DNA from 3 places in the Jeotgalibacillus aurantiacus genome. Region 2 is predicted to be linked to each of the others. Evidence: a T-box and tRNA genes for the amino acid it is inferred to sense, from the RefSeq annotation. Region 2 holds a T-box; the other regions hold tRNA genes.
The links. The T-box of region 2 lies ahead of pheS (phenylalanine--tRNA ligase subunit alpha). A T-box ahead of a tRNA ligase gene usually reads a tRNA of that ligase, here a tRNA-Phe.
Positions count from the first base shown of each region.

Region 1 (7,612 bases), on a different contig from region 2:
GAAGCGGATCATGTGCTTTTTCAGCCTGCCTGAACAATTGCTGTCTTTAGTTCAATCAGGGATGATTCCATCTCTTTAATCTTTCCGGTTTCCTTCGTAATATTATCCTGATAGTCCTGCATCTGTCTCATCGCTTCCTCATTTTCAGAAACGAGACTTTCAACAGTCGATGAAATGGCGTTAAATTCAGCCTTCAGCTGCACAGAATCATTTCTCGCAGACTCTATTTCACTGTCGCTCTGCTGAACACCCTTGATAATTTCAGTAAAGTGATGATTCATATCACTGATTTTACTGATATTTTTATTAATCTCCTCCGCTTTTTGCCTGCTATCAAAAGCGGCACTCTCTGTTTTTAAGACAATTTCATTTACCGATTGATCAATGGACCTCGTTGCTTCACCAACACTCGAAGCCAGCTTTTTCACTTCATCTGCCACCACTGCAAAACCCTTACCATGCTCTCCCGCTCTTGCCGCTTCTATGGATGCATTAAGTGCTAATAAGTTTGTCTGTTCAGCTACTTCTGAAATGACCTGAGACATTTTTTTAGTGGAAAGAATCTCTTCTTTTAACTGATTAAAATAATGATCCGTTGTTTTCACGTACGATTCAATTTCTTCCACTGTTCCCGCTGTTTCATCAGCAAGCTTTATGCCTTCCCTTGAATAACGGTCAATCGAAGAAAAGGACTGTTTAACGTCCTGCATTTTATCCGCTGTTTTATCTACTTTTCCACTAATCATATGTATGATCGCTGCAATCTCCTGATAAGAGGATAACTGTTTTCCGGATCTGGAATAGATCAAACCGAATTTTCCTGTATTATCCGTCATATTTGTTGTGATGGAACCGATGGAATGGCTGACTGAATCTGATGTCGCTGCAACCTGCTCCTGCTGGGAAGCTTTCATCTGGTGATTGAGCTCGATCTGGTCAAATAATTTATCCATTTGCCCCGCTAGATACCCAAGCTCATTTTTCGATTTGGACTGAATTCTCGCCTTCATGTCCCCCTGCTGAAATTTCTTTGTCGTTTCAATCATTTTCTGAATTGGACGTAACATCATACTGCGGATCGTCAGACCGATTAAAACCGTTGCAACAATGACATTCATAAAGTTATTCAGCCAAATACCAATCACACCGAGCTCAATCCCTGTCGACTGAATTGCCTGGATAATAAAACTTGAAATGGTTGTATTAAACAAAAGCACCGCAATCAGAACAGCAAGAAATCGAAACGTTAAACGATTCAGCATTTTCATATTCAAACACACTCCTTTTTTCCTAGTTCTATAGGACTTATATACACGTGGGTTTATCTGTTTAAACATTTTTTCAGCAATCCATTTGAATTTTAACAATCATGCGCTGTTTATGATAAAGTGATGACAGTTTCAAGTTAATCGCAAATTAACTGCCTTTCCTTTATTCACAATGCGGCTGTTGTCGGGTATACTTACTAGTAGTGATCAATTTGAACGCTTACAGGGAGGTTATATTCATGGGTACAGTACTTATTTTAGGTATTTGTGTAGCATTTCTTGCTGCTATTTTCTCTGCTGGCTATAACGATAAGCCGGGCTCTCATAAGGAATAATAAAAAGACCGTACAAGCGTACGGTCTTTTTATTATTTCCGGGCAAACTTTTTCTTTTCCACGAAATCCTTCATATACATTCTGCTCTTACGGCTGAGCATACCGGCCATTTGCTCCGTCCATTTATCCGAACGTTTCCCTTCCGTCCGCTGATGATAATAGCTTGAAATCACATCGTTATACTCCTCCAGCTCACTACGGACCGCTTCCTCATCGGACTGATACGTATTTTCATGGTAAACCGTTTTAAATGGATACCTCGGCTTAACAGCCGTTTCCTGATCAGGCACACCCACTGTCAGACCAAATAGGGGAATGACATGTTCTGGTGTCCCGAGAAGCTCACTCACTTCATCCAGATGATTCCGGATGCCGCCAATATAACAAATACCCAGCCCCATTGATTCAGCCGCCACAGAAGCATTTTGCGCAGCCAGTGATGCATCAATGACAGCCACCATAAACTTCTCCATAGATTCCAGCGAATCATTGACATCAGCACCGTCCCACTGTCCAATCAGAGAGTGACGGTATAAGTCAGCACAAAATACAAAGAAGTGACCTGTCTCTGCCACATAGCTTTGGCCACCTGCCAGCGCCGCAAGTTTCTCTCTTTTTTCCTGATCCGTCACTCCAATAATGCTGTAGGCCTGAATAAAGCTTGAGGTGGAAGCACTCTGAGCAGCCTTCACAATCACCTCAATCTGCTCCGCTGTCAAAGCTTCGTCTTTAAACTTTCTCACTGAGCGGTGCTCAAGCATCATTTTAATTGTTTCATTCATACATCCATCGCAACCTTTCATTCATGTCTACTGATAAGTGTACAAAAATTGAGAAAACGATGCGAATCATTCAGCTCGGACGAATGGCTATATCATTATAAAAAATACAGCTGTCCCGTTTTTTGGGACAGCTTTCAATAGAGTCTTGATTATAGAAACCGTGCCGGAGACATCCTCCGCTCCGTGGCCGGGCGGTGAACCCGCCTGCGCTTCGCACAGTCGGTTTCACCTGTCCCTTTCCGCCACAGGAGTCTCCGGATGTCTCCGGCACTTTTTATATTTGTGTAATCGATCTTTTTTCCAATTCGTTAATTTGAAGTCCCACCAAAATTTTACATATTATAAAAACCTGACTCTTGATATGAGTCAGGTTACTCTTAAATGTTATCCAAGTCCAGGATAGCCCTGCTGCCTTAAAGCTTCATAAACAAGAATGGCTGCTGTGTTGGAAAGATTCAATGAACGCACGTGACCATTCATTGGAATGCGCAATGCGCGGTCCTTGTTATTTTCAATGACATCGTCGGGCAGCCCGGATGTTTCGCGGCCAAAGATAAAATAAAAGTCCTGATCTGTGTTTGAGTAATCAAACGTGGAATGAGGCTGCGTTCCGTACTTCGTTAAATAGAAGTACTCCCCGCCTTCACTCGACTTATAAAAATCATCAAGCGAATCATGATAATGAAGATCAACATGTTCCCAATAATCAAGACCTGCCCGTTTCAGCATTTTATCATCCGTTGAAAAACCCAATGGACGAATTAAATGAAGTGCCGTTCCTGTCGCAGCACATGTTCTTGCGATATTTCCTGTGTTTGCCGGTATTTCCGGCTGAAATAATACAACGTGTAAACCCAATCTATTTCACCTCAACGATTTCTATCAGTACAATCTTTCTTATTCTATCATGAAATATGAAAAAAATAATAGCGGATATTCGGGGTATAGGCTGCTGAATCCCGATATGCCCAATTCCGCATCCGGCTGTCATTCGTGTGGGCGTTTACCAGGGGAGTGCCGTTTGAAATGGCAGTGATCATCGTTGTATGATCCACTCTGCCATCTCCGCTGAAGTCATAACAGATCACATCGCCTAATTCAAGCTGACTGACATCTGATACCTGTGTTGCGATTGACGGGAGAAACCAGCGCATTGAGTGGGCAACTGCCCAGCTGAAACTCCAGCTGCCGTTCATCATCCACCACCCGGAAGCCCGGTTTGGATATCCTCTCATTTGTATGCCACCAGCTAACAAGCACTGTGATATAAAATTTGTACAGTCTACTTCAAATGAAGGGAACGCAGGATTTCTCCCGTTCCACCACTTTTCAGCATACTCAATTGCCTTAGCCCTGTTATACAGCCTGATCACACCTTTCAGGATTCTTTCGTCAAAAGCTGTAATCCTTTTTCAATTTCATTTAAGACGTCCAGATCTTTTTCAACTGCTTTTTGCTTCAGCAGCGCTTCTTCTGCTTCCACACCACCGATTTTCCCGGCTGCCCAGGCTGCTGTGCCTCTCATGACCGGGCGTACATCTTCCTTCAGCACGGTCAAAATCGCCGGTAGTGCTGACTTTTCCTTAAAATGAGCCAGCGCAATCAGCGCATTTCTCTGAATCGGTTTTTTTCCTCGCCATGAACCTGACATGTGACCATATTTTTCTTTAAAGTCACGATTACTGATCGTCAGGAGTGGTTCCAGCAATGGCTTTGCAAGCTCCGGCTCCGGCTCAAATTCCTCATGCAGATGAAGATCTATGCCCTTATTTTTCGGACAAACGGTCTGACATGTATCACATCCATACAGCCTATTCCCGATTTTGGCCCGGTATTCGTCCGGTAAAAACCCTTTTGTCTGTGTTAAAAATGCAATACATTTTTTCGAATCAAGCTGCCCCCCTTGAACGAGTGCACCCGTTGGACAGACATCAACACATAAATTACAGCTCCCACACTGATCCTCCATCGGCTGATCAGGCGTAAACGGCAGATTCGTGATCATTTCGCCCAAATACACATATGAACCGAACTCGGGTGTGATAATCGAACAGTTCTTCGCACTCCATCCAATACCTGCCCTTTCAGCCACCGCTCTGTCCACAAGCTCCCCTGTATCGACCATTGATTTAAACCTGGCATGAGGCACTCTTTCCTTAATAAAGTGCTCAAGACGTTCCAGCCTGTCTCTCAGAACAGTGTGATAGTCTTCCCCCCATGAAGCCCTGGCAAAGATCCCTCTTCTCTCTCCTGCCTTACTGCGCGGTGCGTCTTTCATTTTGGAGGGATAAGCTAGCGCAATAGAGATAATAGAGCGCGGCTCAGACAGCAGCAGGGATGGATCCGTTCTCTTTTCCACATCCGGCTCCTCAAATCCTGACTGATATTCGAGTTCCTGCTGTCTGATCAGTCTGTTTTTCAATTCAGAAAAGTACCCTGCACTTGTAAAACCGATTTTATCGATTCCAAGAGACTCTGCATGATCAAGAATTTCCTGTTTCAACGCATCATAATTCATGCTAGCCCTCCTTCCCTTTCTTTCATGGTAAACTGTATATATTTCATCTAAGGAGCTGTCTGTTATGGAAAAATCCATTCATTCTTCAATTGGTGCACCATTTTCCTTTGGCATTATCAACTATCACAATATTGTTGTAAGTGAATCCCCTCAGATGTTAAAAGGGAGATTACAGCTGTTTCAGGAGTCTCTGTTTTTTGACTTACAGGATAAGCCTCCTTCAAGCTTCCCGGGCGTGGCAGAATGGCGTACGCTATTTAAGGATCATGGTAAAGATCCAAACCGCTATCGTCACAGCACAGAAGCGCTTTTAAAAAGAATCCAGAAGCAGAATTACCTGACCAGCATCAACTCAGCGATTGATCTTAATAATTTTTTCTCACTGCAATATGAGACGCCTATCGGGATTTACGATTCATCTAAAATCGAAGGTTCCATCGAATTACGGTTAGGCTCTGAAAACGAAATGTTCGAAGGACTGAACGGAAGAACCAACTCCGCACATAATCTTGTCGTTGCAGCAGATCAAAACGGCCCGTTCGGCAGCCCATTTGTTGATTCTGTTAAAACATCTGTTTCAGAAAAAACGACAGAAGCTCTTCAAATTGTTTATTTCCGTCCTTCTTTATCAGAAGAAAATAAAGAGAAGTTTCTTTCATCTCTTAAAGAAATGTTCATTCAGGTAAACGGAGGGTCTGCAACAACCCGGATTATCTCTTAAACATATTTATTTTAACATGGTGCCGCCTAAAATGAGCTGCACCATGTTTTTAGATAAAAGTGGCACATAAAAAAACGCAATGCTTCGTTTTAGTAACGAAACACTGCGTTGGTTATGTATGTTTGGAGCGGGTGATGAGAATCGAACTCACGACATCAGCTTGGAAGGCTGAGGTTTTACCACTAAACTACACCCGCAATATTATAGTAAGTACCGATGGCCGGGGTCGAACCGGCACTCCCGAAGGAACACGATTTTGAGTCGTGCGCGTCTGCCAATTCCGCCACATCGGCACGTTGGAAACTGTGCTTATCGTTTAAAAATGTAACATAATTGATTTTTTCATTCAAGTAGTAAATGGAGGCGGCAACCGGACTCGAACCGGTGGTAAAGGTTTTGCAGACCTCTGCCTTACCACTTGGCTATGCCGCCAAAAACAAATATGGAGCGGAAGACGAGATTCGAACTCGCGACCCCCACCTTGGCAAGGTGGTGTTCTACCACTGAACTACTCCCGCAAAGCTGGGCTAGCTGGATTCGAACCAACGCATGACGGAGTCAAAGTCCGTTGCCTTACCGCTTGGCTATAGCCCAATGTATATATGGGGCGACTGATGGGAATCGAACCCACGAATGCCGGAACCACAATCCGGTGCGTTAACCACTTCGCCACAATCGCCATTGTGAAAAATTAAATTTTAATTGGCAGGGGCAGTAGGAATCGAACCCACACCGGAGGTTTTGGAGACCTCTGTTCTACCGTTAAACTATGCCCCTGTGAAATGGTGGAGGGGGGCAGATTCGAACTGCCGAACCCGAAGGAGCGGATTTACAGTCCGCCGCGTTTAGCCACTTCGCTACCCCTCCATATATAAGTGAAACATGGTGCCGGCAAGAGGACTTGAACCCCCAACCTACTGATTACAAGTCAGTTGCTCTACCAGTTGAGCTACACCGGCTAAAATGGTGGCTTTGGACGGAATCGAACCGCCGACACATGGATTTTCAGTCCATTGCTCTACCAACTGAGCTACAAAGCCAGATAAGCATTTAATATCATACTATGTATAGAAATGTTTTTCAATACATGTGTTAAAAATGGCGGTCCCGACCGGGATCGAACCGGCGATCTCCTGCGTGACAGGCAGGCATGTTAACCGCTACACCACGGGACCAAAGGTAATTGCGGGGGCAGGATTTGAACCTGCGACCTTCGGGTTATGAGCCCGACGAGCTACCGAGCTGCTCCACCCCGCGACGATATAAAATTTAAATAATGGTGGAGAATGACGGGCTCGAACCGCCGACCCTCTGCTTGTAAGGCAGATGCTCTCCCAGCTGAGCTAATTCTCCGTGGGATAAAACAAAGTATGTAATGGTGACCCGTACGGGATTCGAACCCGTGTTACCGCCGTGAAAGGGCGGTGTCTTAACCACTTGACCAACGGGCCATTTAAAAAATGGCAATGGCGGAGAGCAAGGGATTCGAACCCTTGAGACAGCGGTAGCCGCCTACACGATTTCCAATCGTGCTCCTTCGACCTCTCGGACAGCTCTCCATGGCTCCACAGGTAGGACTCGAACCTACGACCGATCGGTTAACAGCCGATTGCTCTACCACTGAGCTACTGTGGAATAATAAGCCTAGCGACGTCCTACTCTCACAGGGGGAAACCCCCAACTACCATCGGCGCTGAAGAGCTTAACTTCCGTGTTCGGCATGGGAACGGGTGTGACCTCTTCGCTGTCATCACTAGACTTTATCACTTTGCAGCGACAAGATTTATTATACCACTTTGTGAAGGTGAATTCAACTCTTTTTTTAGAGGAAATTCGAACCCTCAAAACTGGATACAACATCAAACAACCGCAAGGTTCGAGAATCACCTAATTTGGTTAAGTCCTCGATCGATTAGTATTCGTCAGCTACACATGTCGCCATGCTTCCACCTCGAACCTATCTACCTGATCATCTTTCAGGGATCTTA
Region 1 covers NZ_JACNMS010000002.1:926,145-933,756, forward strand. The annotation lists gene H7968_RS09330 (methyl-accepting chemotaxis protein) at 21-1,268, opposite strand; gene nfsA (oxygen-insensitive NADPH nitroreductase) at 1,636-2,385, opposite strand; gene trmL (tRNA (uridine(34)/cytosine(34)/5-carboxymethylaminomethyluridine(34)-2'-O)-methyltransferase TrmL) at 2,770-3,243, opposite strand; partial or broken gene H7968_RS09345 (amidase domain-containing protein) at 3,291-3,746, opposite strand; gene queG (tRNA epoxyqueuosine(34) reductase QueG) at 3,764-4,903, opposite strand; gene H7968_RS09355 (B3/B4 domain-containing protein) at 4,968-5,624, shown strand; tRNA gene H7968_RS09360 (tRNA-Gly) at 5,748-5,821, opposite strand; tRNA gene H7968_RS09365 (tRNA-Leu) at 5,836-5,917, opposite strand; tRNA gene H7968_RS09370 (tRNA-Cys) at 5,983-6,056, opposite strand; tRNA gene H7968_RS09375 (tRNA-Gly) at 6,068-6,142, opposite strand; tRNA gene H7968_RS09380 (tRNA-Gln) at 6,147-6,218, opposite strand; tRNA gene H7968_RS09385 (tRNA-His) at 6,228-6,303, opposite strand; tRNA gene H7968_RS09390 (tRNA-Trp) at 6,328-6,401, opposite strand; tRNA gene H7968_RS09395 (tRNA-Tyr) at 6,408-6,491, opposite strand; tRNA gene H7968_RS09400 (tRNA-Thr) at 6,508-6,583, opposite strand; tRNA gene H7968_RS09405 (tRNA-Phe) at 6,589-6,664, opposite strand; tRNA gene H7968_RS09410 (tRNA-Asp) at 6,724-6,799, opposite strand; tRNA gene H7968_RS09415 (tRNA-Met) at 6,808-6,881, opposite strand; tRNA gene H7968_RS09420 (tRNA-Val) at 6,902-6,977, opposite strand; tRNA gene H7968_RS09425 (tRNA-Glu) at 7,001-7,075, opposite strand; tRNA gene H7968_RS09430 (tRNA-Ser) at 7,092-7,183, opposite strand; tRNA gene H7968_RS09435 (tRNA-Asn) at 7,185-7,259, opposite strand; rRNA gene rrf (5S ribosomal RNA) at 7,267-7,382, opposite strand; partial or broken rRNA gene H7968_RS09445 (23S ribosomal RNA) at 7,517-7,612, opposite strand, start outside.
Region 1: it has a tRNA-Phe gene. The T-box ahead of pheS (phenylalanine--tRNA ligase subunit alpha) is inferred to sense a tRNA for this amino acid. The anticodon was not compared.

Region 2 (7,612 bases):
CGCTTGGTGCAGATAAAGCAAGAGTGCTATTCTGGCAAATCGTCAGTATTGCCTTGTGGACGCTGATCTTCGGGTATGCTGCGATAGCAGGTGTTGATTTTCTGATCCGTGAGTCTTAATGTTTCAGGCCGTTTTCAAGAAGCTCAAGCATTTTTTGCTGGTCTTCTCCTGAACTTTCTTTCCAGATAATTTCAAACAGGACGCCGAGCCCTGGGAGTAATTCTTCCTTTTTACGCTCGATGGAATCGGTAATGGTGTCCTCAAGCTGGGCGGTTGAATTATCCTTTACATTGTGAATGACGGTTTCGCGGATGTTCAAATTCATCGTGTTTCCTCCTCTCATATGATCTGAACTATTTTTCCCTGGAATTGTTTTGTTTATGCGGAAAAACTCCGCTATAATGAGGAAATCGGATAATCAGAGGAGAGAATGGTATGAGTGTGATTCAGTCCATGCAAAATGGGAAGGTAAAAGAGTGGAAAAAGCTTTTGACGAAAAAGGGACGGGATAAATCCGGTTTGTTTCTTGTTGAAGGATATCATTTGATAGAAGAAGCAATTCTTGCGGATGCAGTTATTGAAGTGATTGTCCGTGAAGGTGTGGAGATACCAGGAAAAGCAGAGGAGCTACCGGTTTCGATCGTGACAGAGGAGATCAGTGCAGCCCTTGCCGAGACAGAGCATTCACAAGGTGTATTTGCTATTTGCAGACAGCCTGATCTGAATGTGGCAACGCTGACAGGGAAGCAGCTGCTGATCCTTGATTCCGTTCAGGATCCCGGAAATATCGGAACGATGATCCGGACAGCGGACGCGGCCGGAATAGATGCTGTCATTTTAGGAAAAGGGACGGCGGATCCTTATAATGCTAAAATTCTGCGTGCAGCCCAGGGCAGTCATTTCCATCTTCCGATTGTTAAAGAAGACATCCAATCTGTTCTTGCGTATTGTAAAAACAACGGTATTTCTGTTTTCGGTACGTCACTGCAGGAGGCACTTCCGTATAGAGAAGTGGACAGCAAGAAAGAATTTGCCCTCATCATGGGGAATGAGGGAGCGGGGATGAAACAGGAGCTGCTTGAGCAGACCGATCAGAACCTGTATATTCCGATCTATGGGAAAAGTGAATCGTTAAATGTGGCGATTGCTGCAGGTATTCTGCTTTATCATTTAAAGGGATAGAGATTCCCTCTTTTAATAATAGGCGAATTAGTATATACTTGTTGAGGATAAATCATAAAGACTTTGACGGAGAAAAGTAATCACGTGTGACTGCAAAAGGGAAGGCGGATCATAGACTGAAAATCTGCCTGCACGAACCATGATGAAGTTCACCTCCCGAGTCGGCATCGGGACCGCTTGGTTTGAGCGTAAAGATGCACCGGCTAAACGCCGTTATCAGTCAATTGAGAGGATCAGTCTTATAGATAAGCCTGATCAATCAGGGTGGTACCACGGAATCAAAGCACTTCGTCCCTAGTTTTAGGGGAGAAGTGCTTTTTTGTATGGAAAGCTTTGTTATCAATTGTTAACAGAGCCATCAAAAGGAGGAAAGGCAATGGAAGAACGCTTAAAAGAATTAAGCCAGCAGGCGCTGGCGCAGGTTGAAGAAGCGCAGGATCTTAAAGCAATCAACGATGTACGTGTCGCGTATCTCGGGAAAAAAGGTCCCATTACGGAAGTATTAAAAGGCATGGGTAAGTTATCTGCGGAAGAACGCCCGAAAATGGGGGCGCTTGCCAATGAAGTGCGTGATGAGATTGCTAAGGCCATTGAAGTCAAGCAGGAAGAGCTTGAAAGACAGGCGGTGGAAAAACGTCTTGCAGAGGAAGCGATTGATGTAACCCTTCCAGGCCGCCCTGTGCCGGCAGGTCATGCTCATCCGCTCACGACAGTGATCAGTGAGATCGAAGACCTGTTTATTTCAATGGGTTATACCATTGAAGAAGGACCTGAAGTGGAAAAGGACTATTATAACTTTGAAGCACTGAACCTGCCGAAAGGCCATCCGGCTCGTGATATGCAGGATTCATTTTATATTACTGAGGACATTTTGCTTCGCACGCATACATCCCCTGTTCAGGCAAGAACGATGGAGCGTCATGCAGGTAAAGGTCCGGTGAAAATCATCTGCCCGGGTAAAGTGTACCGCCGTGATAATGATGATGCGACGCACTCACACCAGTTCATGCAAATCGAAGGTCTCGTCGTGGATGAGAATATCCGTATGAGTGATCTGAAAGGAACGCTGAACGTATTTGCCAAAAAGATGTTTGGTGAAGACCGTGAAATCCGTCTGCGCCCAAGCTTTTTCCCATTTACAGAGCCTTCTGTTGAAATGGATATTTCATGTAAAATCTGTGGCGGTAAAGGCTGCAGTGTATGTAAGGGAACAGGATGGATTGAAATTCTTGGTGCAGGTATGGTTCACCCGAACGTACTGCGTATGGCAGGATTTGATCCTGAAAAATATACCGGTTTCGCATTCGGAATGGGGCCGGAACGAATCGCAATGCTGAAATATGGCATTGACGATATCCGTCATTTCTACACAAATGATTACCGCTTTTTAGATCAATTCGGACGAAAAGAAATTCGATAAGGAGGGCTCCAGATGTTTGTATCATATAAATGGTTAGAAGAATATGTAGATTTATCGGGCATTACACCTGAGGAGCTCGCAGATAAAATTACCCGCTCCGGAATCGAAGTGGAAGGAGTCGAGGTTCCAGGTGAAGGCATCAGCGGTGTTGTCGTTGGACACGTGCTGTCATGCGAAAAGCATCCTGAGGCAGATAAACTGAATATTTGCCAGGTGGACGTTGGTGAAGAAGAGCCTGTACAGATTATCTGTGGCGCAGCGAACGTTGGCGCAGGTCAGAAGGTTGCTGCAGCAAAGGTTGGTGCTGTACTGCCGGGTAATTTTAAGATTAAAAAAGCGAAGCTTCGCGGTGAAGCTTCACACGGAATGATTTGTTCCTTGCAGGAGCTTGGTGTTGAAGGAAAGCTTGTGACAAAGGAGTATTCAGAAGGGATTTTCAACTTCCCTCAGGATGCTGAAGTTGGAGCGGATGCGATTGAAGCGCTGATGCTTGATGACTCTATCCTTGAGCTTGGTTTGACACCTAACCGTGCAGATGCGATGAGCATGATCGGGGTAGCGTATGAGGTCGGTGCGATTTTAGACCGTCCGGTAAAGCTGCCTGATTTGAGTTATGAAACGGTTTCACACCAGGCAGCTGCTGACGTTAAGCTGACGGTTGAAGCGAAAAAAGAAAATCCTGTTTATCTGGCGAAGGTCATGAAAAACGTAAAGGTAAAGCCATCACCTCAGTGGATGCAAAATCGATTAGTCGCAGCAGGTATTCGTCCTCACAACAATATTGTGGACATAACCAACTATATTTTAATTGAATATGGTCAGCCGCTTCATGCTTTTGACTTGGATCAGGTTGGAACAGGTGAAATCCTGGTCCGCCTCGCAAATGAAGGTGAAAAAATTAAAACACTTGATGAAGCGGAACGCACACTTCAGTCTCATCACCTTGTCATTACAAATGGTAAAGAGCCAATCGCAATTGCCGGTGTGATGGGTGGCTATGACAGTGAAGTAACGTCTGAAACCGTGAATGTTGTCATTGAATCGGCTTATTTTGCTCCGTCATCAGTCCGCCAGACTTCAAAGGATCTGGGACTTCGCAGTGAAGCAAGCTCGCGCTTTGAAAAAGGCGTGGATCCGAAACGTGTTGCCCTTGCTGCAGAGCGTGCTGCCCAGCTGATGGCTCAGTACGCAGGAGGTGAAGTTTCAGAGGGAACGGTTGCCTTTGATGAGCTGTCAAAGGAAGAGAAGAAAATCTCTGTTTCCCTTGAGAAAATTAATCGCGTAACAGGAACGGACCTTTCGGAAAATGAAGTGCTTGATCTGTTCCGCCGCCTGCAGATCACGGCAGAAGCGTCAGATGGCGTGATCCATGTTTCAGCACCAACGCGTCGAGGAGATCTTGAAATTGAAGAGGATCTGATTGAGGAAGTAGCGAGACTGTATGGATATGATCTGATTCCAATGACACTTCCGGTTCATGCGACAAATCCGGGCGGACTTTCTGTGAGACAGCAAAAGCGCCGGTTAATCCGCCAGACGGCTGAAGGTGCAGGCCTTACACAGGCAGTGACGTATTCTTTGACGAACGAGCAGAAAGCGACTGAGTTTGCGCTTGATACGACTGAGACAGTGAAGCTGTTAATGCCAATGAGTGAGGAGCGCAGCCAGCTGCGTCTGAGCATCATACCGCAGCTTCTTGAAAGTGTTTCTTATAATCGAGCAAGACAAAAAGACTCTTCAGCCTTTTATGAAATTGGCTCAGTGTTCCTGAAAACAGTGGATCAGGAACTTCCAAAAGAAGAAGAGCATCTAGCCGGCGCACTGACAGGCCTATGGCAGCTGCATCCGTGGCAGGGTGAGAAAAAGCCTGTTGATTTTTATGTAGTAAAAGGAATCCTTGATGCGATCTGGGACCGTCTTGGGATTAAGGAAGAGATCCGTTACGAAACAGCCAAAATGGATCACCTTCACCCTGGACGTACGGCAGCGATTTACTTCAGGGATGAGCAGATCGGTATCGTCGGTCAGGTTCACCCTGTTAAAGAAAAAGAGCTTGACCTGAAGGAAACGTATGTATTTGAAGTGAAGCTTGAGTCCATCTACGCACACGATGCGGACCCGCTTAAATACAGTGCCATTCCACGTTATCCATCGATTTCACGTGATATTGCACTTGTAACGGACCGCACAGTGGAAGCGGGTACCCTTGAGACGATCATTAAGGAAGCCGGCGGTAAACTGCTGAAATCCGTTCAGCTGTTTGACCTTTACGAAGGAGACCGTATGGAGGAAGGCAAGAAGTCACTCGCGTTCTCCCTTCTGTATATGGATCCTGAACGTACGCTGACAGACGAAGAGGTCGGCAACGTCCACAACCGCGTACTTGAAGCGGTGAAAGAGAAAACAGGAGCAGAACTGCGTTCATAATAAAACGAAAACAGGGCCCGTACTCAGATGAGTGCGGGCCCGGTTATTGTTATATCAGCTTTTTCGCCTTCTGTGTGTTCGCGAAATGAACTTTCGCAAATGTGTGAAGCTCCTCTTCGCCAAACTTTCTGATCAGCTTTGCGGCAGCCTGGTCAACTTTCGCGCCGGCACCTTTAGGGATCGTAAATCCTGCTTTTTCGCTCAGCTGGTCCATGGCTTTAATAAAGGCATAGCGGGCGATAATGGAAGCTGAAGCCACTGCTAAATGAATCCCTTCAGCTTTCGTGCTAAAATAGACATTTTGACAATAGATCATCTTTTCATTTTGAATATGGCGGTAATACACCTGCTTTTCTGCAAACTGATCGATTAAGACACCTTCAGGCTTTTCGGGATTCATTTTCTTCAGTAAATGAAGAATGGCCTGATTATGAAGGACAGCTTTAATCTTCCCCTGACTCCAGCCCTGTGCCTGCTTTTCGTTATATTTCTCATTCGGGAGCGTCAGCAGACTGTAGGGAATGGTCTGGATTAAACCCCTGGCGATTTTGACAATCGTTTCATCCGTTAAATGCTTGGAATCTTTTACGCCAAGCTCCTTTAAAAGAGGAATCTGCTCTTTTTTTACATAAGCTGCCACAACCGTGATTGGCCCGAAATAGTCACCTGTTCCAACTTCATCCGTTCCAATCAGTGACATCGTTGCTATGTTCTGAGGCAGATCAGCTGATGAGGCCGCTGCTTTGACAGTCCTTTTGGCATCAGCAGTTCCCCACTTTGCTGCCTCTGTCTCCCCATCTTTACCCTGAAATAATACTTTTCCGGATTTATAGGCAGTTACTGAATAGGTAGGTGCTTTTGCTGCGAAAACGGCACCTTGTGGTGGATTTGCTTTTAAACTTCTTTTATAATAGTCCTGCATCTTCAGCAGTTCGCTCTGTGATACAGTTAAAACAGTGTTTGGCATACGGAAGCTCCTTGTCTTAAAGTTAAGATGATACGTCAAATGACCCCCTGTTTTAAAATCAAGGGATTTAGCATTTCGGTAAATAAAAACCCAATAAAAAGTAAATAATATCAACTTTTATTTTGATCTGCAAAATGATCATGTTATGATAGTGATTAGGATTCTTGAGAATGGGGGCAGCTGCGTTGTCGAATAACGGAAAAAATCGGATAAACGTTGACATCTATGGACAATCATACTCCATCGTCGGCAGTGAGTCCACGTCTCACATCAGACTTGTTGCCTCAATGGTTGATGATAAGATGAGGGAGATCAGCTCGATCAACCCTTCGCTTGATACATCAAAACTGGCTGTTTTAACAGCTGTGAATGCTGTCCATGATTTTTTAAAGTTAAAAGAAGAGATTGAAGAACTAGAGTTCGAATTAAAAAAACTAAGGGATTGAATGCTTGATGCTGGATTTGCTGCTGTTAGTCTTTCTTGTGACCGGCTTTATTATTGGTTTGCGCCGGGGGTTCATCTTACAACTTATTCATCTTGTAGGCTTTTTTATTGCTTTCTTTCTGGCCTACAAGTATTACAGTGTGCTCGCACCTAAGCTCACACTGTGGGTGCCTTATCCTGCTTTTGATGCGGGGTCCCGGCTGGCTTTTATTGCGGATACAGTGAATTTTGAAGAAGCCTATTACAGGATCATTGCTTTTGCCATCATCTTTTTCGGAGCGAAAATCGTGATGCAGCTGATCGGGTCGATGTTCGATTCTGTGGCTCAATTCCCTATGCTTCGCCCGCTTAATATATTTGGCGGTGGAATTTTAGGGTTTATTGAAATGTATGTGATCTTATTTGTCCTTATTTATATTGCGGCCATGGTTCCGATGAATTCCATTCAGGATACTTTAGCCGGTTCAGGGATTTCAGAATTCATTTTGCAGCAGACGCCGGTATTTTCAGAGCAGGTAAAAGAATGGTGGCTGAATGCACAGGAGCCGTCATCGTAACATTTTCAGAAGCCCGGAATTCCATAACAAGGATTCCGGGCTTTTTTAAGAGAAGATAAGGTTAATTGACTATAAAAGTAATTTATAAGGAAAGGAACCTGTCCCATGAACAAAAAAGAAATCATCAGACTGCTTGAGAAAATTGCGGTATACATGGAGCTGAAAGGGGAAAATCCGTTTAAAATCAGTGCGTTCAGAAAAGCAGCCCAAGCGCTGGAGACGGATCAGAGAAGCCTCTCACAGATTGAAGATGTTAAAGCCTTGAAAGGAGTCGGGAAAGGAACGGCTGCTGTCATTGAAGAATACATGAAAACGGGTCAATCATCTGTCCTTGATTCGCTTAAGGAAGAAGTGCCTGAAGGGTTAATTCCACTATTAAAACTTCAGGGGCTTGGCGGGAAAAAGATTGCCCGCCTGTATCAGGAGCTCGGTGTGGAATCGGCTGAAGATTTGAAGCGTGTCTGTGAAGAAGGCAAAGTTCAGCAGCTTTCCGGATTTGGTGCTAAAACGGAGGAAAAAATCCTGGCCGCGCTCCTGAATGCCGGCAGCCGTCCGGAGAGACTGCCGATTTCAGCAGTATTGCCAATAGCTGAAGAACTGGACGGATTTCTTGC
Region 2 covers NZ_JACNMS010000004.1:162,227-169,838, forward strand. The annotation lists gene H7968_RS13635 (small multi-drug export protein) at 1-119, shown strand, start outside; gene sspI (small acid-soluble spore protein SspI) at 116-325, opposite strand; gene H7968_RS13645 (TrmH family RNA methyltransferase) at 436-1,182, shown strand; T-box leader at 1,237-1,481, shown strand; gene pheS (phenylalanine--tRNA ligase subunit alpha) at 1,559-2,602, shown strand; gene pheT (phenylalanine--tRNA ligase subunit beta) at 2,615-5,029, shown strand; gene rnhC (ribonuclease HIII) at 5,079-5,996, opposite strand; gene zapA (cell division protein ZapA) at 6,167-6,442, shown strand; gene H7968_RS13670 (CvpA family protein) at 6,450-6,998, shown strand; gene polX (DNA polymerase/3'-5' exonuclease PolX) at 7,104-7,612, shown strand, end outside.

Region 3 (7,612 bases), 160 kb from region 2:
TTTAGACTCGCTGAGAGCCCCTCAGGAGCATTCGATAGCCGCTGCTCTCTGATCATTCTCTTCTGTTTTTCAGGGAGGTTTTTTTGTGAATTAAACAACGGGATCGCTTCCCACCTGTCAGTGAAGGCGCAAATGCCTTCCCGCTCAATAAATTCAGCCAGTTCCTCATCCTGCAGACGCCTCTTAGTCCGTTCTTCATAAAGCTTCAGACCAGGTGACGCACTTTCAAGGATGAGTGAAGGGACTCTCTCAGGGTAACGCATTGAAAAAGCAAGTGCAGTCCGTCCCCCCATTGAATAGCCGAGGAAAGCTGCCTGATCAATGGATAAATGGTCCAGAACAGCTTTGATATCTTCACACACGATTTCCATCGAAACATAGTCCTCATTCAGAGGCACCTCTGTTTGACCATGGCCTGGGAGATCAATAGCTATAACACGGAACTGATCCTGCAGCTGGTCCTGAAATCGGGACCAGCTGCAGGCAGAGCCTGTAAAACCATGCAGCACGACCAGATCGCTGCCGGATCCTTTTACCTGTAAATGATAGTACCCGTCTCTGATCCTGATCTTCATTCAAACCTTCTCCAATACTGCCCGGCACGCTGCTCCAACGTCCTGCCAGAGCTTACGATGGGCCGTTACGTTTTCGTCACGGTTTGTCAGCACTTCAGTCAGTTTCAGACGATCCGCCTCTTCATGCAATACAGCTTTAAGTTCGTCCTTCGTTTCACAGCGCTGATAATCAAGCCCGTAAAAAGCGGCTGCCTGCTCAAAATTAAGAGATGGCGGCGTGCCAAACAGCGTTTCAAAATGAGCCGGTTCTTTTGCCTGAGGTAGGAAGGAAAAGATCCCTCCACCATTATTATTCATGACGATAATCTGCAGTTTGCTGCGATGCTGTTTTGCTACGAGCAGACCATTCAGATCATGGAACATCGACAGATCACCGATTAACAAATAGACCGGTTCGTCTTTCACCGCAGCGATACCAAGTGCAGTAGAGACAACGCCATCAATGCCGTTGGCACCGCGATTCGCCCAAAGATGTATGTCTTTTGTGTCTCTCGTCCAAAAGGTGTCGACATCCCTGATCGGCATACTGTTGCCTGCCACCAGGTGACTTCCGGCAGGGAGAGCCTTCAAAAGCGTACCAACTGCTGCCCCTTCATCCTTCTGCTCCAGTACATATTGGCTGATCACACGTTCTGCAGCTCTGTTCAGCTCCTGCCATACCTTTAACCAATCACCATTAGGCTGCTTTGTCAGACGCTCCGCAACATCGGAGAATCTCTGTATAGAGCTCTCAATATACGACGTAGCTGCCGAGATCGGATCTCTCCACTCCGCTCCCTCATCAAACAGCCAGTGCTCAGCATTACACCCTTGTAGATACTGACTGAGTGCTTTTGAAACAGGCATGCCGCCAACGCGGATAATCAGGTCAGGATTCAGTGTTTCTTTTACCGATCCATCCTTTAAAAAAGCATCATACGTTTCGATCACCATGTCATGCTTTTGCATGCTGTCCCTCAAACCGCTCAATGGATCAGCGAGAATGGGATACCCCGTTTTTTCTGCCAGTACAATCAGATCGTCCAGTGTATGTTCCGACTCCATCGGTCCTGCAATAATCAGCCCTTTTGCGGAATGGTCTATTTTATCTGCAAGAACAGAAAGCTGTTCATCAGACAACTGCTTTTCCCCGTGGAAAACATCTGCAAAAACAGCCGTTTCCCTGTAGGAATCAAGCTTTGGAATTAAAGGCTCCCTGAAAGGAAAGTTCAGGTGAACAGGCCCTTTCGGATGTGATTCTGCTTTCGCTGCAGCCTTAGCCGCAATCCTACCCGTATAGCGCAGGACAGCTGATTCAGCTTCAGGAAGCGGCATATCATAAAACCATTTCACATGATGACCAAATAAATGAATCTGATCAATCGCCTGTGGTGCTCCGTTGTCCCTCAGCTCATGCGGACGGTCCGCCGTCAGCACGACCAGTGGTACCCGTGCATACTTCGCTTCTACAACAGCCGGAAAATAATTCGCTGCTGCTGTCCCTGATGTACAGACAATCGCAACCGGTTTTCCGCTCGCTTTCGCCATACCGAGCGCATAAAAAGCCGCTGATCGCTCATCCACATTAATGTGAGTTTCAATCAGCGGGTGGGCTTCAAGTAAATAAGCAAGTGGAGTTGAGCGGGAGCCGGGACTAATCACAGCTCTTCTCACCCCACTTTGATACAGTTGTTCTATAAAAGTTGATACATATTCAGTCAATCGATCCTGATGATTCATTTCATTGTTCCTCCCACGGCTCTTAACATCGGGCGGAATTTGATTAATGTTTCCTGGTATTCACTCTCAGCTACTGAATCTTTGACCACCCCGCACCCGGCATACAAATAAGCATAATCCTGAACAAGGAGGCCAGAACGGATTGCCACTGCAAACTCCCCATCACCATCTGCATTCATCCAGCCGACAGGCGCTGCATAAAGTCCACGATTCATTTTCTCCTCTTCCCGGATGACCTTAAGCGCTCTCTCTGTAGGCGTTCCGCCAAGCGCAGGTGTCGGATGAAGTTTTTCAACAAAATCAACAATCGTCTTTTCAGAGCCTGTGAAACCTTTTACCGGTGTATATAAGTGCTGTATATCTCTCATTTTCATAAGACCAGGCTTTGACGGCACGTTAATGGATTCACATAACTGCCCGAGACTGTCTGAAATCATTCGGACCACAATCTCATGCTCATCGAGATTCTTCTGATCATTCAGCAACTCCTGTCCAAGCCGTTCATCCTCATCAATCGTTTTCCCGCGGGCAATAGACCCCGCAAGGCAAGTGGAGAGCACTTCATTTCCCTGTTTTCTAACCAATCTTTCAGGAGTGGCCCCAATAAAGCAGGAATCTGCCACCTCAAAAGAAAAAATAAAGCTGTCCGCCTGATCATCACGAAGGCGTTCCAGAACTGAATCTGATCGTTTCTTATCGTTAAAGCCAATCTTGATCTTTCTTGCAAGGACAACCTTCTCCATCTCACCCTGATTGATGCGTTCCACCACAGATGTCAGGGAATTTTTCCACTCTTCCGGTCTGATCTCATCAATCGTTTCCACGCTGATGTCCTTAATATGTGTAGACTGTCCTGTCATGAGTCGTTCTTTCGTAAGCTGCATTCGGTTCCAGACCTCTGCTGCCAGATCACCTTCCATACAGACAATATTCATCGTCAGATAGGCACTGCCATCATGCTCAACAGTCAACATAAAAGAAGGCAGATGGAAATAAGCCTTTGAAAAATTAGACCACTCTATTGCTGTCTCCTGCTTTGGATCAAATGTAAAGCCGCCCATCAAAACAGGGCCTGTACTCATCCCGGCTCTGTCCTCTATCACTGCGTCTTCTAAAAACTGAAACCACTGCTTTTGAAGCTCATTGAAGCGCGCTTCCTCTCTGTCAGAAGAAAAGATCTCCGCATTTCCAAGCCCGACCAGTGTTGTTTCACTCTTAGGATCCTCCCAGAACGAGCGCTCACCATGATAGATAGAATAACCCGCTTCATAAAATTGAAGTGGGTCCACTGTGCCGATTTTCATTACCTTGCTATATAAAACTTTCTTATTTGTTTTTTCAGCGCTTTCAAAAGCGCGTTCAAATGCTGTAAACCCCTGTGATTCGTGTAGGATTTTCACTGTGCTTCCCCTCCAAAAATCGCACATTCGTCCATCTGAATTGCTCTCTTAAAGATACACTTCTTTTTACAATGATGTCAATGAATCGTCATCGGCAAACGTTCTATTTTACAACCATCACCAACTTTTTCACAGAGGGAAAAAGAGATATAATGAAACTGTAGAAACTTTGTCGATTTTTGAAAAGTTTATTGACACAGTTCTTCCTGTTTCATACACTTTAAGTTGGCTTTATTGCGTTACTACAGTTAGGAGAGAATAACATGAGTTTACAACCTGAACGCGATCAGGGATGGCGCATCTGGTGGCAATTGACCAGACCGCATACATTGACCGCAGCATTTGTTCCCGTATTACTCGGAACAGTATTAGCACTTGATTACAGCAGCCTCAACTGGCCAATGTTTCTGGCTATGCTTCTTGCAAGCATACTCATACAGGCTGCAACCAATATGATTAACGAATATTACGATTTCGTACGCGGCCTGGATAACGAAAAGTCTGTCGGCATCGGAGGCGCAATCGTAAGAAATGGCGTTAAGCCAAAGACAGTATTGAACCTTGCCTTCATTCTGTTCGGTGTAGCATTACTGCTGGGTCTCTATATTTGTGCCAACAGTTCATGGTGGATCGCCGTGATCGGACTAGTCTGTATGGCAGCAGCCTATTTCTACACAGGTGGTCCAGTCCCAATCGCCTACACACCATTTGGTGAAATAACGGCCGGATTTTTCATGGGATTTGTCATTATCCTGATCTCATTCTATATTCAGACCGGCATGGTAAATGCGGTAGCAATGCTTGTATCGATTCCGGTTTCCATTCTGGTGGGTGCAATCCTTCTTGCCAACAACATCCGTGATTTAGACGGAGACAAGGAAAACGGCAGAAAAACCATTGCTATTCTCCTCGGTCGACAGAAAGCGATTTATCTGCTCGCCGGTATGTTCACCGTATCATACGGGTTTGTAGTAGTCCTCGTGATCACCGGTACAGTATCACCATGGCTGCTCATCAGTCTGTTCAGCATTCCTAAAGCTGTCAGAGCAACCAAAGGATTCATTGGGAAAACAATGCCGATCCAGATGATGCCTGCAATGAAAGCAACAGCACAGACCAACACTATTTTCGGCTTTTTGTTATCAATCGGTTATTTAATTGGATACTTCTTTTAAAAGACTCCTCCGGGGGTCTTTTTTAATTTTTGAAAGGCAGCGAAATACAATGTTAGGTTTCAATTTTTGTGAGAAGGATAAACTGTAAGAAGTGACTTAGATGAAGGAAGGATGTTTTGCATGATTACAGATAAACAAAAACAATACCTTAAACATGAATTACTCACCAGAAAAAAAGAAATCATTGAACAAAACGAAAAACCTGATGGTAACACGAATACAGAGCTATCAAACTACGATAATCACCCTGCTGACAATGCCACGGATCTTTTTGAAAGAGAAAAAGACCTGGCACTCGAGGAACATACACAAAAAGAACTTGACGATATTAACCGTGCATTGAAGGCCATGGATGAAGGCACTTACGGGATCTGTGCCGTAAGCGGAGAAGAAATCCCTTACGAACGTCTAGAAGCCATCCCTACTGCACTGACATGCGTGGAGCATGCTGAACAATTCAGCAATGATCACTCCAGACCAAGCGAAGAATCGGTCCTGTCCCCTTCGTCTGATCATCCATACAGAGGAGAAGAAAGCGAAGTCCGTGACTACGAAAACAGTTTCGACGAAGTAGGACGATACGGTACTTCCGAAACCCCTTCCGATATGGCTGACGGATCCGGAGACTATAATGACCTCTACAGCGAAGAAGATGTAAACGAAGACACAATCGGAACAGACCTCGAAGGTGACGAAAGAAAAATTTATAAAAACAGTGATAAAGAATAATAAAAAAAGGAATGCACCTATTTAACTGGTGTATTCCTTTTTTGCGCTAAAATCGTCGTATTCTTCTTTTCTAAAGATACCTTCGTTTAAATCTGTTTATGATACGCTTGGATAGTTTTTTGAGATCAGGGTGTTGAAATTAGCTATCGACTATTTCATTGACGTGATCAACGAAATTCAAACGACTATCGACAGAAATCAAACGTCTATCTACATTAATTACAGAACACTCAACTAATCTGGCTTACCGAAACAGTCTATCATCATCAACTGGCCAGCTATCGACAGAAGGCATCGAGTGATTGATAGCAAAAAAGGTAATTTACCTGACTCATTACATGTACTATCCCCATTCGCTTAAATCAAAGTAATGACCAGGCATGGAATGAGATAGGAGAAATCATTATATAGGGTTTACCATACTGCCTTGGAGATAGAAGACAAAATCCAGCTTCGATTGTTATTTTTTGAGAGATGGAAGAATAGAAAAAACACACTTCGTAATGAAGTGTGTTTTAAAAGGATGACCCGTACGGGATTCGAACCCGTGTTACCGCCGTGAAAGGGCGGTGTCTTAACCACTTGACCAACGGGCCTAAAGAGCGGAGAAGGAGGGATTTGAACCCTCGCGCCGCTTACGCGACCTACACCCTTAGCAGGGGCGCCTCTTCAGCCACTTGAGTACTTCCCCATAAAAAAATGGCTCCACAGGTAGGACTCGAACCTACGACCGATCGGTTAACAGCCGATTGCTCTACCACTGAGCTACTGTGGAATAATGGTGGGCCTAAGTGGACTCGAACCACCGACCTCACGCTTATCAGGCGTGCGCTCTAACCAGCTGAGCTATAGGCCCATACTTTATTTAATAAAGTTGGAGCGGGTGATGAGAATCGAACTCACGACATCAGCTTGGAAGGCTGAGGTTTTACCACTAAACTACACCCGCAGTTAATGTATGGGGCGACTGATGGGAATCGAACCCACGAATGCCGGAACCACAATCCGGTGCGTTAACCACTTCGCCACAATCGCCATAGAAAAATGGTGGCTTTGGACGGAATCGAACCGCCGACACATGGATTTTCAGTCCATTGCTCTACCAACTGAGCTACAAAGCCAAAATAAAAATGGCGGTCCCGACCGGGATCGAACCGGCGATCTCCTGCGTGACAGGCAGGCATGTTAACCGCTACACCACGGGACCAAAGGTAATTGCGGGGGCAGGATTTGAACCTGCGACCTTCGGGTTATGAGCCCGACGAGCTACCGAGCTGCTCCACCCCGCGACGATAAATAAACATCATTAAATTAAAATGGAGGAGGTAGAGGGATTCGAACCCCCGCGGGCTGTTACACCCCTGTCGGTTTTCAAGACCGATCCCTTCAGCCAGACTTGGGTATACCTCCATGAATCTGTATAAAAGTGGTGGACCTTGCAGGACTCGAACCTGCGACCGGACGGTTATGAGCCGTCTGCTCTAACCAGCTGAGCTAAAGGTCCTTTATTATATTGGTGGCGGCAGAGGGGATCGAACCCCCGACCTCACGGGTATGAACCGTACGCTCTAGCCAGCTGAGCTACGCCGCCCAATAAATAAAGTATCCTTCAAAAAATATGGTGGAGCCTAGCGGGATCGAACCGCTGACCTCCTGCGTGCAAGGCAGGCGCTCTCCCAGCTGAGCTAAGGCCCCTTAATAAATGGTCGGGAAGACAGGATTTGAACCTGCGACCCCTTGGTCCCAAACCAAGTGCTCTACCAAGCTGAGCTACTCCCCGAAAAAAAGTATGTGGTATTCTATGTATGGCGCGCCCGAGAGGAGTCGAACCCCTAACCTTTTGATCCGTAGTCAAACGCTCTATCCAATTGAGCTACGGGCGCTAAATATAGTAAGCGGAAGACGAGATTCGAACTCGCGACCCCCACCTTGGCAAGGTGGTGTTCTACCACTGAACTACTCCCGCATATTGAATTGGTGCGGGTGGAGGGACTTGAACCCCCACGCCTTGCGG
Region 3 covers NZ_JACNMS010000004.1:8-7,619, reverse strand. The annotation lists gene menH (2-succinyl-6-hydroxy-2,4-cyclohexadiene-1-carboxylate synthase) at 1-575, opposite strand, end outside; gene menD (2-succinyl-5-enolpyruvyl-6-hydroxy-3-cyclohexene-1-carboxylic-acid synthase) at 576-2,294, opposite strand; gene H7968_RS12920 (isochorismate synthase) at 2,291-3,694, opposite strand; gene H7968_RS12915 (1,4-dihydroxy-2-naphthoate polyprenyltransferase) at 3,958-4,869, shown strand; gene H7968_RS12910 (TraR/DksA C4-type zinc finger protein) at 4,990-5,598, shown strand; tRNA gene H7968_RS12905 (tRNA-Glu) at 6,123-6,194, opposite strand; tRNA gene H7968_RS12900 (tRNA-Ser) at 6,202-6,289, opposite strand; tRNA gene H7968_RS12895 (tRNA-Asn) at 6,299-6,373, opposite strand; tRNA gene H7968_RS12890 (tRNA-Ile) at 6,378-6,454, opposite strand; tRNA gene H7968_RS12885 (tRNA-Gly) at 6,474-6,547, opposite strand; tRNA gene H7968_RS12880 (tRNA-His) at 6,558-6,633, opposite strand; tRNA gene H7968_RS12875 (tRNA-Phe) at 6,644-6,719, opposite strand; tRNA gene H7968_RS12870 (tRNA-Asp) at 6,730-6,805, opposite strand; tRNA gene H7968_RS12865 (tRNA-Met) at 6,814-6,887, opposite strand; tRNA gene H7968_RS12860 (tRNA-Ser) at 6,916-7,008, opposite strand; tRNA gene H7968_RS12855 (tRNA-Ile) at 7,026-7,102, opposite strand; tRNA gene H7968_RS12850 (tRNA-Met) at 7,113-7,189, opposite strand; tRNA gene H7968_RS12845 (tRNA-Ala) at 7,218-7,293, opposite strand; tRNA gene H7968_RS12840 (tRNA-Pro) at 7,302-7,378, opposite strand; tRNA gene H7968_RS12835 (tRNA-Arg) at 7,405-7,481, opposite strand; tRNA gene H7968_RS12830 (tRNA-Gly) at 7,493-7,564, opposite strand.
Region 3: it has a tRNA-Phe gene. The T-box ahead of pheS (phenylalanine--tRNA ligase subunit alpha) is inferred to sense a tRNA for this amino acid. The anticodon was not compared.